Regions from separate parts of the Streptomyces sp. NPDC042638 genome, predicted to be linked through region 3. Evidence: riboswitches for the same ligand, from Rfam matches in the RefSeq annotation. Region 3 holds a riboswitch; each other region holds the start of a gene.
The links. Region 3 has a riboswitch for cyclic di-AMP ahead of AB0B40_RS05250 (transglycosylase SLT domain-containing protein). Riboswitches for the same ligand answer to the same signal wherever they lie in the genome.

Region 1 (5,086 bases), on a different contig from region 3:
CATCTGGGCGGCGGCCGTGTAGTCGCGAGCGTCCTCCGGGAGACCCAGGGCGGCGTTCGCCGCGTAGGTGTCGAGTCCCTCGTCCTGGAGGGCGTACGCGTCGAGCTTGTTGTAGAGGCCGATGCCCCGGCCCTCCTGGCGGAGGTAGAGCAGGACGCCGCCGCGGTCGGTGATGCGCTCGACCGCCTCGCGCAGCTGCGGGCCGCAGTCGCAGCGGGCCGAGCCGAAGACGTCCCCGGTCAGGCACTCGGAGTGGAGGCGGACCAGCGGGACCGGGCCGGGGTCGCCGAGGACGACGGCGAGGTGCTCCCGGCCGTCGGTGAGTCCGTGGAAGGTGACGAGTTCGGCGTCCGCGCGGTAGCCGTCGGCGAAGCGCAGCGGCACCCGGACGCGGGCGCGCGGGGTGGCGGCGGGGGTGTCGGGCATACGGGTCCCTCCGGGAAAGTTGCTTCATATTTGAAGCAGTGGTCCGCGTGGACCCTATCTCATACTTAAAAGTTGAAGCAATCGCTGCTGTGCGCTCGGGCGCCGCCTTCTGCCCCCGGGTGCCGCTCAGGATTCCGCGGATGACGCGGGCGTGCAGGACGAGCGGCGCAGCCAGGGGACGCCGTCCGCCCCGGAGGGGGTGTCCTCGCCGTCCTGGAGTCCGCGCGCGATCCCCGTGCAGATCTCCTCCAGCTGCCCCACCTGCTCCGGGGTGAGCCGGTCGAACAGCAGGGCGCGGACCGTCTCCACGTGCCCGGGTGCCGTACGCTCCAGTACGGCCACCCCCTCGTCGGTCAGCACCGCGACCGAGCCGCGCTTGTCCTGGCTGCAGCTCTCCCGGCGCACCAGGCCGTCGCGCTCCAGCCGGGTCACCGCGTACGTCAGCCGGCTGCGGGTGATCTTCAGCGTCTCGGCCAGGTCGGTCATGCGCAGCTGCCGGCCGGGGGCGTCGGAGAGGTTGGCCAGCACCGAGTAGAACAGGTGCGGCATGCCGCCCTCCTGCTGGAGCTGCCGGTCGATCGCGTCCTCCAGGAGGCGGGAGGCGGCGATGTAGGCGCGCCAGGCGCGCTGCTCCTCAGGGCTGAGCCAGCGGGTCGTCATGCCGCCAGTGTAGGTTTGTTTCAAACTTGAACCAAGCCGTCCGCCGTCCGTCCGTCCGTCCGCCGACCGTCCGACTCCGAAGAGAGGGCGCCGATGCCCCTGCCGTACGTGCTGCTGTCCGCCGCCGTCTCCCTCGACGGCTACCTGGACGACACCGGACCGGAACGGCTCCTGCTGTCCGGACCGGCCGACTTCGACCGGGTCGACGAGGTGCGGGCCTCCGTCGACGCCATCCTCGTCGGCGCCGGTACGATCCGCGCTGACAACCCCCGCCTGCTGGTCAACTCCCCCCGGCGGCGCGCGGCCCGCGCCGCGGCGGGCCGGCCGGAGTATCCGCTGAAGGTCACCGTCACCGGTTCCGGCGACCTCGACCCGGACGCCAACTTCTGGCACACCGGTGGCGAGAAGCTCGTCTACACCACCGACGAGGGCGCGGCGCGTGCCTCCCGCCTCCTCGGCCGCACCGCTGACGTCGTCCCGCTCGGCCCCGCCCTGGACTGGCGGGCCCTGCTGGAGCATCTGCACGACGTGCGCGGCGTCGGGCGGCTGATGGTCGAGGGCGGCGGCACCGTCCACACCCAGCTCCTGCGGCAGGGTCTCGCCGACGAGCTCCAGCTGGTCCTCGCCCCGCTGTTCGTCGGGGATCCGGCGGCCCCGAGGCTGTTCGGGCCGGGCGGCTACCAGGGCGGACGCCTGCGCCTGCTCGACACCCGCCGGATCGAGGACGTCGTCCTCATGCGCTACGCGCCCACCGCCCCCGGCACCGGACCGGCCCCCACCGCGGCCGACCGCCAGTGGCTGCGCGCCGCCTGTGATCTCGCGGCCCGGTGCCCGACCTCACGGACGGCGTTCAGCGTCGGCGCCGTGGTGGTCGCCGCCGACGGTACGGAGCTGGCCCGCGGCCACTCGCGCGAGGGCGCGGACCCCGCGGTGCACGCGGAGGAGGCGGCGCTCGCCAAGATCGACCCGGCCGACCCGCGGCTGCCCGGCGCCACGGTCTACAGCAGCCTCGAACCCTGTGCCCGCCGCGCCTCCCGCCCGGCTCCCTGCGCCGAGCTGATCCTGCGGGCCGGGGTACGGCGGGTGGTCACCGCCTGGCGCGAACCCGACACGTTCGTCACCGCGGCCGACGGCACGGGCGTGCTGACCGCCGCGGGCGCCGAGGTCGTCGTACTCCCGGAACTGGAGGCTCTCGCCAAGGCGCCGAACACCCACCTGCCGGGCTGAACGCCCACGGAAAGCACTCAGGGCCCGGAATCCACTGGATTCCGGGCCCTGAGTGTTCAGTAGCGGGGACAGGATTTGAACCTGCGACCTCTGGGTTATGAGCCCAGCGAGCTACCGAGCTGCTCCACCCCGCGTCGTTGTGTGACCAGCATACGCCATGCGGGAGGTGCTCCGCACATCACTTCTCCGCGCGACCTGCCGGCCGTCACCGAAAGTGATCGAGTGGGTGCCGTCTGCTCAACGGCCGGGTCATCATCGAAACCGCCGGTGACTACTGAACGCTTCCGGCTCTTCGGTCAACTCGCCCGGTTTGGCGGGGTAGTGGTCGATAGGGCCGCTGTCAAAAACGTTTAATGATCAAGTCGAACGGCTTGGAAAGTGACTGGCAGGTCTATTAACGTTCGATAACGCAGCGCGGTCGTCCCAGCCGTCACAAGAGACGGCTCCGTGCGCACGCGCCGAATCCCGCGAGGGAACCGGGGAACCACCAATTTGGGGTGAATCACGCGGATACCGCCGTGAACTCATGGAGTCCACGACCGGTATACGCGCGTAGGAGACCTTCCTGCTCCGAACCCGTCAGCTAACCCGGTAGGCGGCGGAAGGAAAGGAGCACGCCCGCGTGGCGTCGAACCGGCCTGTCCCCGAAGCCCCGTCCATACCGGCACAGCGCGAGCCCGAGACCTTCGGCTACGGCGCCTACCGCGCCGAGGAGGGGCCCTGGGAGGAGTGGAATCCCACCGAGGACTCCGTTACCCCGGCCCGTGGGCGGCACCGCGTCGCCAAGCAGCGCGGCGGTTTCGCGCGCAGCTCCACCGTCCTCGGTGTCGGTGTCATCGCCGCGGTCGGCGCGGGCGGCATGGCCAGCGCCAACACCGGCAAGCCGCCGGTCTCCATCTCCATGCCGGACCTGCCCTCCGTCGGCTCCCTCTTCGCCGACGGCTCCGCGGACTCCGCGCCGGCGCAGGCCACCGCGACGCTGAGCAGCGTCGGCGCGTCCGCCGCCGAGGGCGAGGACACCACGGACGCGGGTGAGGTGCTGCGCAACCGGATCATGGCCCAGGCCGAGCAGCAGCAGGGCCAGGCCGAGTCCAGGGCCACCGCCGTCGCGCTCGCCGCCGCCGAGAAGCAGAGCGCCGATGCCGCCGCCAAGGCCGAGAAGGAGGCCGCCGCCAAGGCCGCCGAGGCCAAGGAGAAGGCACGGGCCGACGCCCGGAAGGCGGAGGCCGACGCCAAGAAGGCGGCCGAGGAGAAGCGGCTGGCCGAGCTGGCCAAGCAGTACACGCTGCCGACCTCCTCGTACACGATCACCTCGACGTTCGGCCAGGCCGGCTCGATGTGGTCCTCCGGCTACCACACCGGTCTCGACTTCGCCGCCCCCACCGGTTCCCTGATCAAGGCCGTCCACAGCGGCACGATCACCGAGGCGGGCTGGGCCGGCTCCTACGGCTACCGCACGATCCTCACCCTGGACGACGGCACCGAGCTGTGGTTCTGCCACCAGTCCTCGATCAACGTCACGGCAGGCCAGAAGGTCTCCACCGGTGAGGTCATCGGCCGCGTGGGCGCCACCGGCAACGTCACCGGCCCGCACCTGCACCTGGAGGTCCACCCCGGTGGCCAGGCCACCGGCATCGACCCGATGGCGTGGCTGCGGGGCAAGGGCCTCAACCCCTGACGGTCCGGCCCGTCCGCCCGGCGGCGGAATGCGATCGCCCGCCGCCGGTGTTGACATGACGTATGACGTCACTTCGTAAACTCGGCTCTTCCGACCTCGAGGTCTTCCCGCTCTCGCTCGGCGGCAACGTCTTCGGCTGGACCGCGGACGAGCAGACCTCCTTCGCCGTCCTCGACGCCTACACGGCGGCCGGCGGCAACTTCATCGACACCGCCGACGCCTACTCCGCCTGGATCGAGGGCAACCGGGGCGGCGAGTCCGAGACGATCATCGGCAAGTGGGCCAAGGCGCGCGGCAACCGCTCCGATGTCGTCATCGCGACCAAGGTCAGCCAGCACCCGGAGTTCCGGGGACTGTCCGCCGCCAACATCAAGGCCGCCGCCGACGCCTCCCTGCGCCGCCTGGACACCGACTACATCGACCTGTATTACACCCACTTCGACGAGCCCGACGTGCCGGTCGAGGAGATCATCGGCGCGCTGGACGAGCTGGTGAAGGCCGGCAAGGTCCGGCACATCGGCGCCTCCAACATCACCGCCGAGCGCCTGCGGGAGTCCCTCGACTTCTCCGACCGCGAGGGCCTCGCCCGCTACGTCGCCCTCCAGCCGCACTACAACCTGGTCTCCCGCGACACCTACGAGGGCCCGCTGCAGGACCTCGCCGCCCGCGAGGGCCTCTCCGCCGTCCCGTACTTCGCGCTCGCGTCGGGCTTCCTCACCGGCAAGTACCGGCCCGGTACGACCGTCGACAGCGCCCGCGCCGGCCGGGTGAAGGACTACGCGGACTCCGAGCGCGGCCAGAAGGTCCTGTCGGCCCTGGACGAGATCGCCGAGGCCCACGACGTCCCGGTCGCCACGGTCGCCCTGGCCTGGCTGGCCGCCCAGCCGACGGTCACGGCCCCGATCGCCTCGGCGCGGACGGTGGAGCAGCTTCCGGCGCTGCTGGGCATGGCGGACCTGAAGCTGACGGATCCCGAGGTGGCGAAACTGCGGGAGGCCTCGGCCTAGGCGGTCACGAGCGGTACGGGTTGTACTGGGCGTACTGGGCGTACTGGGCGTACTGGGCGTACGGCGTCGTCGGGTAGCCGTACGCCGG
Region 2 (5,086 bases), on a different contig from region 3:
CGAAGTCGATCGTCGCCTCCGCGTTCGCACCCGTGCCCTTCACCGCGACGACCGTGCCGAGCCCGAACTGGTCGTGGGTGACCCGGTCCCCGACGGCCACCGCGACCACCGGCTTCTCCGCCGTGCGCCGCGTGGCGAACCCGGACGCGCCCGATGCCGAGGAACGCGAACGGGTCGAGGACAGCGAGGCCGCGATCCCGGACGCCGGCCCGGAGGACACGAGCGCCGCGGCCCCCGTCCGCTTCCACTCCACGTGAGTGGGCGGGATCTCCTCCAGGAAGCGGGAGGGCGGGTTGTACGACGGCTGGCCCCAGGCGCTGCGCATCGCCGACCGCGTGAGGTACAGCCGCTCCCGCGCGCGCGTGATGCCGACGTACGCCAGGCGCCGCTCCTCCTCCAGCTCCTTGGTCTGGCCGATGGCGCGCATGTGCGGGAAGACACCGTCCTCCATGCCGGTCAGGAACACGACCGGGAACTCCAGGCCCTTGGCGGTGTGCAGGGTCATCAGGGTGATGACGCCGTCGCCGTCCTCCTCGTCCGGGATCTGGTCGGAGTCGGCGACCAGCGCGACCTGCTCCAGGAAGTCGGCCAGCGTGGCCTGCTCCCCCTCTTCCCGCTCCTGCTCGAACTCCAGGGCCACGGCCGCGAGTTCCTGGAGGTTCTCGATACGGGTCTCGTCCTGGGGGTCGGTGGAGTTCTGCAACTCGGCCAGGTATCCGGTGCGCTCGAGTATGGCCTCCAGCACAGTCGCCGGGCCGGCGCCGGACTCCACGATCGTGCGCAGCTCCTCCATCAGCGTGTTGAACCGCTTGACCGCGTTGGTGGAGCGCGCGGCCATGCCGTACGCCTCGTCCACCCGCTTCAGGGCCTGCGGGAAGCTGATCTTCTCGCGCTGGGCGAGGGCGTCGATCATCGCCTCCGCGCGGTCGCCGATGCCCCGCTTGGGCACGTTGAGGATGCGGCGCATCGGCACCGAGTCCTCGGGATTGGCGAGGACGCGCAGGTAGGCGAGGACGTCACGGACCTCCTTGCGCTCGTAGAAGCGGACGCCGCCGACGACCTTGTAGGGCAGGCCGACGCGGATGAAGATCTCTTCGAAGACCCGGGACTGGGCGTTGGTGCGGTAGAAGACGGCGACGTCGCCGGCCTTCGCCTCGCCCGCGTCCGTGAGGCGGTCTATCTCGTCGGCGACGAACTGGGCCTCGTCGTGCTCGGTGTCGGCGACGTAGCCCGTGATCCGCGCACCCTGGCCGGCGTTGGTCCACAGGTTCTTCGGACGGCGGGACTCGTTGCGTTCGATGACCGCGTTGGCGGCGGTCAGGATGGTCTGCGTGGAGCGGTAGTTCTGCTCCAGCAGGATCGTGGTCGCGTCCGGGTAGTCCTCCTCGAACTGGAGGATGTTGCGGATCGTCGCGCCCCGGAAGGCGTAGATCGACTGGTCGGCGTCACCCACGACGCACAGTTCGGCGGGCGGGACGTCACTCTCGCCGGGCGGCACGTCCTCGTCGTGGTCGCCGGTGCCGACCAGTTCGCGGACGAGGGCGTACTGGGCGTGGTTGGTGTCCTGGTACTCGTCGACCAGGACGTGCCGGAAGCGGCGGCGGTAGTGCTCGGCGACGTCCGGGAAGGCGCGCAGCAGGTTGACCGTCGTCATGATCAGGTCGTCGAAGTCCAGCGCGTTCGCCTCGCGCAGCCGCGACTGGTAGAGCGCGTAGGCCTGGGCGAGGGTCTTCTCGAAGCCGTCCGTGGCCTGGGCGGCGAAGTCCTCCTCGTCGATCAGCTCGTTCTTCAGGTTGCTGACCTTGGCGCTGAAGGACTTCGGCGGGAAGCGCTTGGGGTCGAGGTCCAGGTCGCGGCAGACCAGGGCCATCAGGCGCTTGCTGTCGGCGGCGTCGTAGATCGAGAACGACGACGTGAAGCCGAGTTTCCTGCTCTCGCGACGGAGGATGCGCACGCACGCGCTGTGGAAGGTCATCACCCACATCGCGTTCGCGCGCGGGCCGACGAGCCGCTCGACGCGCTCCTTCATCTCGCCCGCGGCCTTGTTGGTGAAGGTGATCGCGAGGACCTGGCCCGGGTGCACGTCCCGCTCGGCGAGCAGGTGGGCGATGCGGTGGGTGAGCACGCGGGTCTTGCCGGAGCCGGCGCCGGCGACGATGAGCAGCGGGGAGCCGGCGTGCACGACGGCGGCGCGCTGGTTCTCGTTCAGCCCCTCCAGGAGGGCCGCCGAGTCGAGCGCGGGGCGCGGGGCCCCGTCGCGGTAGTGGGCGTCCCGGTCCGGTGGCACGTCGAACTTCCCGCCGAACAGATCGTCCGGAAGCGACTCCGGAGCGTGGTCGTCCTCGGGCGGTGGCGGGGGCTCCTCCTCGCGCCCGCGTGGGGCCTGGAGGTCCGCCAGGAAGCTGTCGTCAAAGAGGCTGCTCATCGCTCTCCGAGTCTAGGGCGCCCCACCGACAACCGGTCGCCGTCCCCCGAACATGGCCCACTTCCCGGACAGCCGATCTCCGCGCCCACGGCCTGCACCGGCCGCTCACCCAACGGAAGCGCCTGGTCACACGCGCATGAACCTGTCCTCAGGTCACGGAAATGTATCGGACATACCTCGCACCAACCTTCACAGAAGACACACGAGTTGGCTAGGTTGCCGTCAGGCCGCACGACCCCTCTCCGGCGAACGTCGCCGGGCCATGCGGCCTCCGCCGAGTCCGGCGCGCCCCGCACGGTGCCCGGAGCCGGGGACCCACCGAATCCTGGGGTGAATCGGCCGACTCCCGCCCGGGACGACGCCGTAGGGCAACCCTTCCAAGCACCCGCCCGAACCCGACAGCTAACCCGGTAGGCGGAGCACGGAAGGAGTCGCCTCCCTTGGCGTCGCACCGCAAGCCGCGCCCCGGCGGGACCCAGACGGCGGGCATCCGCACCCCCGCCCTCGCCACCGCCGCCCTCACCTCCGTGGCCGTCCTCTCCCAGACGGCCGGGGCCACGCCCGAGACCGGTCACGGCAGGCCGAGCCCGGAGGAGGTGGAGCGGAAGATCGACGAGCTCTACCGCCGGGCGGACTCGGCGGCTGACATACCCCCCGGCACGGGCAGAGACCAGGTCGAACGGACCGACCGCGCTGCCCGCACCGACCGCACCGACCGTGCTGCCCGCGCCGAAGGGGTCGAGCGGGGTGAGCGCGCGGAGGCCCCGCGGCGGCGCGCGGACAGCCTGCAGCGGCTCCGCGACGAGGTCGCCCGACGCGCCCAGCACCGCGCCCTGCCGACCCAGCGCACCGCGCCCCCGGACCGGCGCGGCGCGGTCCCCGCCCAGCGCGGCGGCGGACCCGTCCCGGGCACGGCCGCCGGGGCACGCCTCGACGCCGCCACCATGGCACCCCCGGAGAGCCGGCCGGAAGCCGTGAGCGGCCCGAAGGCGGCCAAGGCCACCGTCCGGAAAAAGCTCGCCCGCGCGCGCGTGCTGCTGTCGCAGCGGACCGCCGGCGAGCCGTCCGGCACGGACGCGACCAAGGCCGGGAAGGCCGTCGCCTTCGCCCGCGCCCAGCTCGGCAAGCCCTGCGTGTGGGGCGCCGCAGGGCCCGGCTCCTACGACTGCTCGGGCCTCACCCAGGCCGCCTGGAAGTCCGCCGGCGTCACCCTCCCGCGCACCGCACGCCGGCAGGCCGGCGCCGGCACCCCGGTGCCCCCTGCCGACGCCCGCCCGGGCGACCTCGTCTTCTTCCACGACGACGCCGGGCATGTCGGGCTCTGCACGGGCGACGGCATGATGATCCACGCCCCCAGGCCGGGCGCGTACGTCCGGGAGGAGCCGGTCTCCGTGATGGGGGAGGCGGCCGTCCACAGCGTGGTGCGGCCGGGCTGACGCGGGGGCGCGCCGGGGATCAGGTCCAGAGGACGGCGATGAAGATGTTGGCCGTGGTGAGCAGGCCGACCAGCCCGAAGAGGCCCTTGTCGATCCGCTCCTCGTCGCGCTTCACGTAGACCAGGCCGAGGATCACGATCAGCAGGGCCAGCTTCACGCCGATCTTGATGCTGTTGACGTGGTGGTCGTCCGCCTGGTTCAGCCCGACCAGGACCACACCGGTGACCAGCATGGTCAGCGCGCCGTGCAGCATCCCGGGCACGAACCGGGCCGTGCCCTGGCCCATCGCCTTCATCTGGGTGAGGAAACCACCGAGCAGCGCGGCGATACCGACGATGTGCAGGCCGACGAAGAGATGGATGAGTACGTCCATGGAGCCGGAGCCTAGCCAGGGGGCTTCGCGCCTTCCGCCACCGGCCCCGCCGAAAGCCCTCCGCGGGCTGCTCGGCGGGGCCTGCGACGGTGGTACGCCGGGGCTCGTGGCTGTGCGGGACGTGGGGTTTGCGACTGCGCGGCACGTGAGGTTCGTGACTGTGCGGCGCCGCGAGCCGGTGACTGTCCGGCACCGCCTGCCGGTGACTGTCCGGCACCGCCTGCCGGCTGATCCCGGGCGGATGTTGGATATATGCGCCCCATAGCACCTCACGGCTCCCGCCCCTCCCGATTTTCGCTCTTCGGTCACCACGTTCCGTAAAGGCGACGACACCAGCCGGACGGCACGGACACATACGGTCAGTCACGATCCGTCAGCGCCAGTTCCGCACACCGCGTTACCAACTCGTCACCGCCCGGCCTACCGTCCTCCCCCAGGTGACCGGCTCCCCACCGCCGCCCGGACCAGGCGCGGCTACCGGCCACCACCGCCGAGAAAGGCCCGGCGGCGGCCCGCTCCCCCTGCGCGGGCCGCCGCAGGGCGTACCGCTCGGCCGCACGCGTCGTACGGAAGGTCGTGACAGTCCAGGTGGCAGCCCACCGCAAGCCCCCACAACGCCCGCTCAGCGGCCATACGGCCAGGACGGCCGCCACTCTCGCCCTGGCGGGCGCGGTCACCGCGGCCTGCTTCGACGGGACGGCACACGCCGAGCCGCAGCTGACGCCGGCGCAGGTGAAGGCCCGGGTGGACACGTTGTACCGGGAGGCCGAGGCCGCCACCGAGAAGTACAACGGGGCGAAGGAGGAGTCGGACACGGCCCGGCGGCGGCTGAGCGCACTCCAGGACGAGGTC
Region 3 (5,086 bases):
CGCGGTGCACCACCGCGTCACACAGCTCCAGCAGCGCGGCCTTGGCGTCGCACTCGCGCAGCGGTGCCAGCGCGGCACGCGCCTCCTCGGCGTACCGGACCGTGTCCCGGCGGGCCTGCTCCAGCGCGGGGTGCGCGCGCAGGGCGGCCAGCGCCTCGGCGTGCCGGGCGTCGTCGCTGAGGTCGGAGGCGAGCAGTTCGCACAGGGCGATGTCCTCGGCCAGCCCCAGCTTGGAGGCCCGCTCGCGCAGCCGCAGCACCGGCAGCGTCGGAATGCCCTCGCGCAGGTCGGTGCCCGGGGTCTTGCCGGACTCGTGCGAGTCGGAGGCGATGTCCAGGACGTCGTCGGCGAGCTGGAAGGCGACCCCGAGCCGTTCGCCGTACTGGGTGAGCACGTCGACGACCGTCTCGTCGGCGCCGGACATCATCGCGCCGAACCGGCACGACACCGCCACCAGGGAGCCCGTCTTGCCGGCGAGCACGTCCAGGTAGTGCTCGACCGGGTCGCGGCCGTCCGCGGGACCCGCGGTCTCCAGGATCTGGCCCGTGACCAGCCGCTCGAACGCCAGGGCCTGCACCCGCACCGCCTCCGGGCCGAGGTCGGCGAGGATCTGGGAGGCGCGGGCGAAGAGGAAGTCGCCGGTGAGGACCGCGACGGAGTTCCCCCAGCGGGTGTTGGCGCTGTCCACGCCTCGGCGGACGGCCGCCTCGTCCATGACGTCGTCGTGGTACAGCGTGGCCAGATGGGTGAGCTCCACGACCACGGCCGACGGCACGATGCCCGGTGCGTACGGGTCTCCGAACCGGGCCGCGAGCATCACCAGCAGGGGCCGGAACCGTTTCCCGCCGGCCCGTACGAGGTGCTGCGCGGCTTCCGTGATGAACGGGACCTCGCTCTTGGTGGCATCGAGCAAGCCTTCCTCGACAGCCGCCAATCCGGCCTGGACATCGGCTTCCAGAGCCTGGTCCCGCACGCTCAGCCCGAACGGCCCGACGACGGTCACGAGGGGTCTCCTGTCTGCTGGTGTCTGCTGGCGATTACACGGTTTGTCGATAGGTCGCTGCCATCACTCAAGTCAGCGTATCCGGTCCTGTTTCGATCACCGATAGCGCCCACCGGTCCAGCTGGGGCGCTATCGGATCACGACCGGCATGGTTTTGATCACACGGTAAGAAGGGACATTTCCTGACTTAACAGTAATCCGGGCACTGTGTCGTGACCTCCCGGCGCCCGCTTTCCCCGCACTTCTCCCCCTCCGGCACTACGGCAACGACGAGCACCGCACCTCTGGTTCCACCACCAGTCAGACTTCCGGCCTGAATCCCCCTAATCCCCCATGTCTGATTTGAAGTATTTTGCTATTTCGTGAATTGGGTCACGCACCCCGTGGACCCGGCCCACCCGGCAGACCCCCTGCGACCCCTTGCCCTGTCGGCGAGTTGAGCGTTGGCGAACGCAAAGGATCAAGCACCCCATACGGCGTCGATCAAGGTCAAATCGCACGTTGTATGAATTCAGTACTTGTTCCCGGCATGTGCTCTCGCATACGTTCCGGGCCGTCGGGCGGACGCCGAATCCTGCCACCGCCCGCATACCCATCCACGAACTCATTCGTAGGGCAGGAGCGGGGGACCCAGGTAAGTCGCCGGGCCGGACGGCATATGCCGCACCGGGACGGCTCGGGGTGAAGCCGTGCCTCTTCCAGGGCACGGCCGGGCACCTCCCCGCCCGAACCCGACAGCTCACCTCGCAGGCGCCGGAGAGGAACTCCCGCATGTCCGCTGCCGCTCAGCACCTCCGTACCCGGAACAGCCGCCTCATCCGCGCCCTCGCCGCCGCCGGCACCTGTGCCGCCGTCCTCGCCCTGCCGCTCATCGGCGCGACCAGCGCCGCCGCGGCGCCCACCACGGCCACGACGGCCGCCACCACCCCCGCCGGGTACCCGAACAACCTCGACGGCTGGATCCGCGAGTCCCTCGCGATCATGCGCGAGAAGGGCATCCCGGGCACCTACAACGGCATCTACCGCAACGTCATACGGGAGTCCTCGGGCAACCCGTCCGCCATCAACCTCTGGGACTCCAACGCCGCCAAGGGCATCCCGTCCAAGGGGCTCCTCCAGGTCATCGACCCTACGTTCAACGCGTACCACGTCGCCGGAACGTCCTTCAACATCTACGACCCCGTCGCGAACATCACCGCCGCCTGCAACTACGCGGCAGCGCGGTACGGGTCGATCGACAACGTGTTCAGCGCGTACTGACAGACGCGTCCGGCGGGTACCGGCAGACGCGTTCCGTACCGACACCGACACCGACACCGACACCGGCACCGACACCGACAGGCACGGACGGTGCGTACTGTCGGCCGCCGGGACGGCGCACGGCGGCCGGAGCACGGCGGCCCGTACCCGGCCGGAGCACGGCGCGGGGCACACGGCGGCCGGCACACGGCCTGAGCCTGGCGGCCGGCGTCTGCCGATGGGGCGGTCAGTCGGTCGGGAACAGTCCTTCGAGGACGACGGCGATGCCGTCGTCCTCGTTCGACAAGGTGATCTCATCGGCCACCGCCTTGAGTTCGGGATGCGCGTTGGCCATGGCGACACCGCGTCCGGCCCAGTCGAACATCGGGATGTCGTTGGGCATGTCGCCGAAGGCGAGCGCCCGATCGGCGCCGACCCCGATCCACTCGGCGGCCAGCGCCAGCCCGGTCGCCTTCGTCACCCCGCTCGGCTGGAGCTCCACGGTGCCCGGCCCCGACATGGTGACCGTGGCCAGCGAGCCCACCGCCGAGCGCGCCACGGCCGCCAAGTCGTCGTCGGACAGGTCCGCATGCCGCAGCAGCACCTTGCTGATGGGCTCGCACCACAGGTCGTCGCGCCGCCCCACCCGCACCGCGGGCAGCGTCGGGTGGGGCATCCGGTAGCCGGGCTCGATGAGGGTGAGCCCGTCCACACCGTCCTGGTCCACCGCGGCGTAGACCTGCCCCACCTCCGCCTCGATCTTGCCCAGCGCCGTCTCGGCCAGCTCCCGGTCCAGCCGCACCGACCACAGCAGGCGGCCCGCCCCGGCGTCGTAGACCTGTGCTCCCTGCGCGCACACCGCCAGCCCCGTGCAGCCCAGGCCCGTGAGCAGGGACCGTACCCGCGGGGCCGGGCGGCCCGTCACCACCAGATGCCGGGCACCGGCCCGCGCCACCCGCGCGAGCGCGGCGAGCGACCGGTCGGAGACGGTGTCGTCGCCGCGCAGCAGCGTCCCGTCCAGGTCGGTGGCGATCAGTGCATATGCCAAGGGGGTGGGGTCCATGATCAGAGAATACGGACATCACGCCCCGCCGACTCATCGCCCGTTCCCCGCACTTACGTGCTGTCCGGCCTCAAGTCCCGCGCGCGGGGCCCCGATACGGGACGACCGCCGAGTCGGCGGCGCTGACGGTGCCCCGGCGCGGAGGGCGCGCTCAGCCGTGTGCCGCGGCCAGGTGGTTCGCCAGGCGCGGGGAGGCGAACTCCGTACCGCAGACGAAGCGCATCACCGGCCCGTACGAGGCCGCCGCGGGCAGGCCGGTGAAGTAGAGGCCGGGTTCGGAGGAGACATAGCCGGGGCCGAGGCGGGGTGCGCCGCGGCTCACCTGGAGCCCGGTGCGCAGCTCGTGGCCGAGGAAGTCCATCGCCGCCATGTCGACGCGGTAACCGGTGGCGGCGATGACGTGATCGGCGGTGAGCCGCTCGGTGTCGCCGGCATGCGTGCGCACGGTGAGCACGGTGCTGCCGTCCCGGGCCTCGGCACCCACCACCCGCTCGACGTCCCGCACCTGCACGCCCTTCTCGAAGCGCTCGCGCAGCCACCAGGCGCCCAGCGGGCCGAGGACCCGGCGGACCAGGTAGTGGCGGGTGCTCTCGGGCAGGAAGCGGTACGGGTGCGGGTAGTAGGTGAACGCCCACAGCGACCAGGCACGGCCGAACGGGGACTCGGGGCGGAACCTCGGCTGCTCCCAGGGCGGGGCGCCGAACGCGACCCGGCCGCGCCCGCGCGCGACCACGCGCACGCGTGCGCCCGCCTCCGCCGCGAGCGCGGCGGTCTCCAGCGCGGACTGGCCGGCGCCGATGACGATCAGCTCCTTTCCCGCGAACCGGCCGAGATCGTGGTGCTGGGAGCTGTGCGAGACGGGCGCGGCCGGGGCCGGCCCGTCGGCCGCCGCCGGCGCCAGCTCGGCCGGCAGGTGGGCGAAGCCCGACAGGCCGGTGGCGACGACGACCGCGCGCGCGGTGAACAGTTCACCGGAGTCCAGTTTGAGTGCGAAGTCACCGCTCGTGCCGCGGTCGACGGAGACGACCCGCACCCGTTCCAGTTCGGGGACCAGCTGCTGCTGGAACCACTCCCCGTAGGCGATGAAGGTCTCCACCGGGATGATGTCCTCGTCGGTCACGAGACGGCGGATCCCGGCCACGTCGCAGTAGTCGGCGAGGGAGTGGCCGGGCTGGGGGCAGTCGAAGTCGGAGGCGGCGGGGGTGGACTTGAGGAGCATGCCCGTGGGCATGTGGTCGCGCCAGCTCACCATGGGATCGCCGAAGACGCGGACGGGGATGCCGCGCGCCCGCAGATGAGCGGCGGTGGACAGGCCGAACGGCCCCGCCCCGATGACTGCAACCGGTCGGATCACGAAGTCCCTCCCCAGGACGCGATGCGCCACGCTGTCGTGGCCTTGCCTACTTCGTGGATGTGCTGCGGCCGCGGCGGCTGGTCCGCCACAGCTGATAGAGGTGCTTCGCGCCCGGGCGCACGAAGCGGGCGAGCATCGTGAGGAACGGCAGCGGGTCGTCCCCCGCGTACCAGGCCAGCTCCGTCCCGCTCGCCCTGACCGGCGCGTGCGGCGTCGTGTAGCCGCTGCGGCGGTAGGCGAGGAGGGCGGGGAGGTCGATGTTCTCCACGATGTAGCGGTGGCCGGCGCGCTGTTCCCCCTCCGGTACAGGTCGGCCGGTCAGGTGAAGGTGCATCGCGCGGACGACGTCCACGCCCGACTCGTTCTCGAAGAGCCGGAACTGGGCGCCCACGCGCGGGTTGAAGTCGAGGAGCTTGTACCGTCCGTC

Region 1: another riboswitch for cyclic di-AMP. It lies ahead of AB0B40_RS30685 (M23 family metallopeptidase); the one in region 3 lies ahead of AB0B40_RS05250 (transglycosylase SLT domain-containing protein).
Region 2: another riboswitch for cyclic di-AMP. It lies ahead of AB0B40_RS28640 (NlpC/P60 family protein); the one in region 3 lies ahead of AB0B40_RS05250 (transglycosylase SLT domain-containing protein).

Annotation. Positions count from the first base shown of each region.
Region 1 is NZ_JBEZBT010000052.1:12,272-17,357, reverse strand. It holds gene ribA (GTP cyclohydrolase II) at 1-426, opposite strand, end outside; gene AB0B40_RS30700 (MarR family transcriptional regulator) at 553-1,086, opposite strand; gene AB0B40_RS30695 (dihydrofolate reductase family protein) at 1,180-2,313, shown strand; tRNA gene AB0B40_RS30690 (tRNA-Met) at 2,374-2,447, opposite strand; cyclic di-AMP (ydaO/yuaA leader) riboswitch at 2,760-2,928, shown strand; gene AB0B40_RS30685 (M23 family metallopeptidase) at 2,936-3,991, shown strand; gene AB0B40_RS30680 (aldo/keto reductase) at 4,054-4,998, shown strand; gene AB0B40_RS30675 (PrsW family intramembrane metalloprotease) at 5,003-5,086, opposite strand, start outside.
Region 2 is NZ_JBEZBT010000045.1:5,046-10,131, reverse strand. It holds gene pcrA (DNA helicase PcrA) at 1-2,425, opposite strand, end outside; cyclic di-AMP (ydaO/yuaA leader) riboswitch at 2,688-2,857, shown strand; gene AB0B40_RS28640 (NlpC/P60 family protein) at 2,866-3,861, shown strand; gene AB0B40_RS28635 (hypothetical protein) at 3,881-4,234, opposite strand; gene AB0B40_RS28630 (NlpC/P60 family protein) at 4,823-5,086, shown strand, end outside.
Region 3 is NZ_JBEZBT010000004.1:136,643-141,728, forward strand. It holds gene AB0B40_RS05245 (polyprenyl synthetase family protein) at 1-1,003, opposite strand, end outside; cyclic di-AMP (ydaO/yuaA leader) riboswitch at 1,559-1,769, shown strand; gene AB0B40_RS05250 (transglycosylase SLT domain-containing protein) at 1,775-2,263, shown strand; gene AB0B40_RS05255 (HAD family hydrolase) at 2,490-3,305, opposite strand; gene AB0B40_RS05260 (FAD-dependent oxidoreductase) at 3,457-4,659, opposite strand; gene AB0B40_RS05265 (ATP-grasp domain-containing protein) at 4,706-5,086, opposite strand, start outside.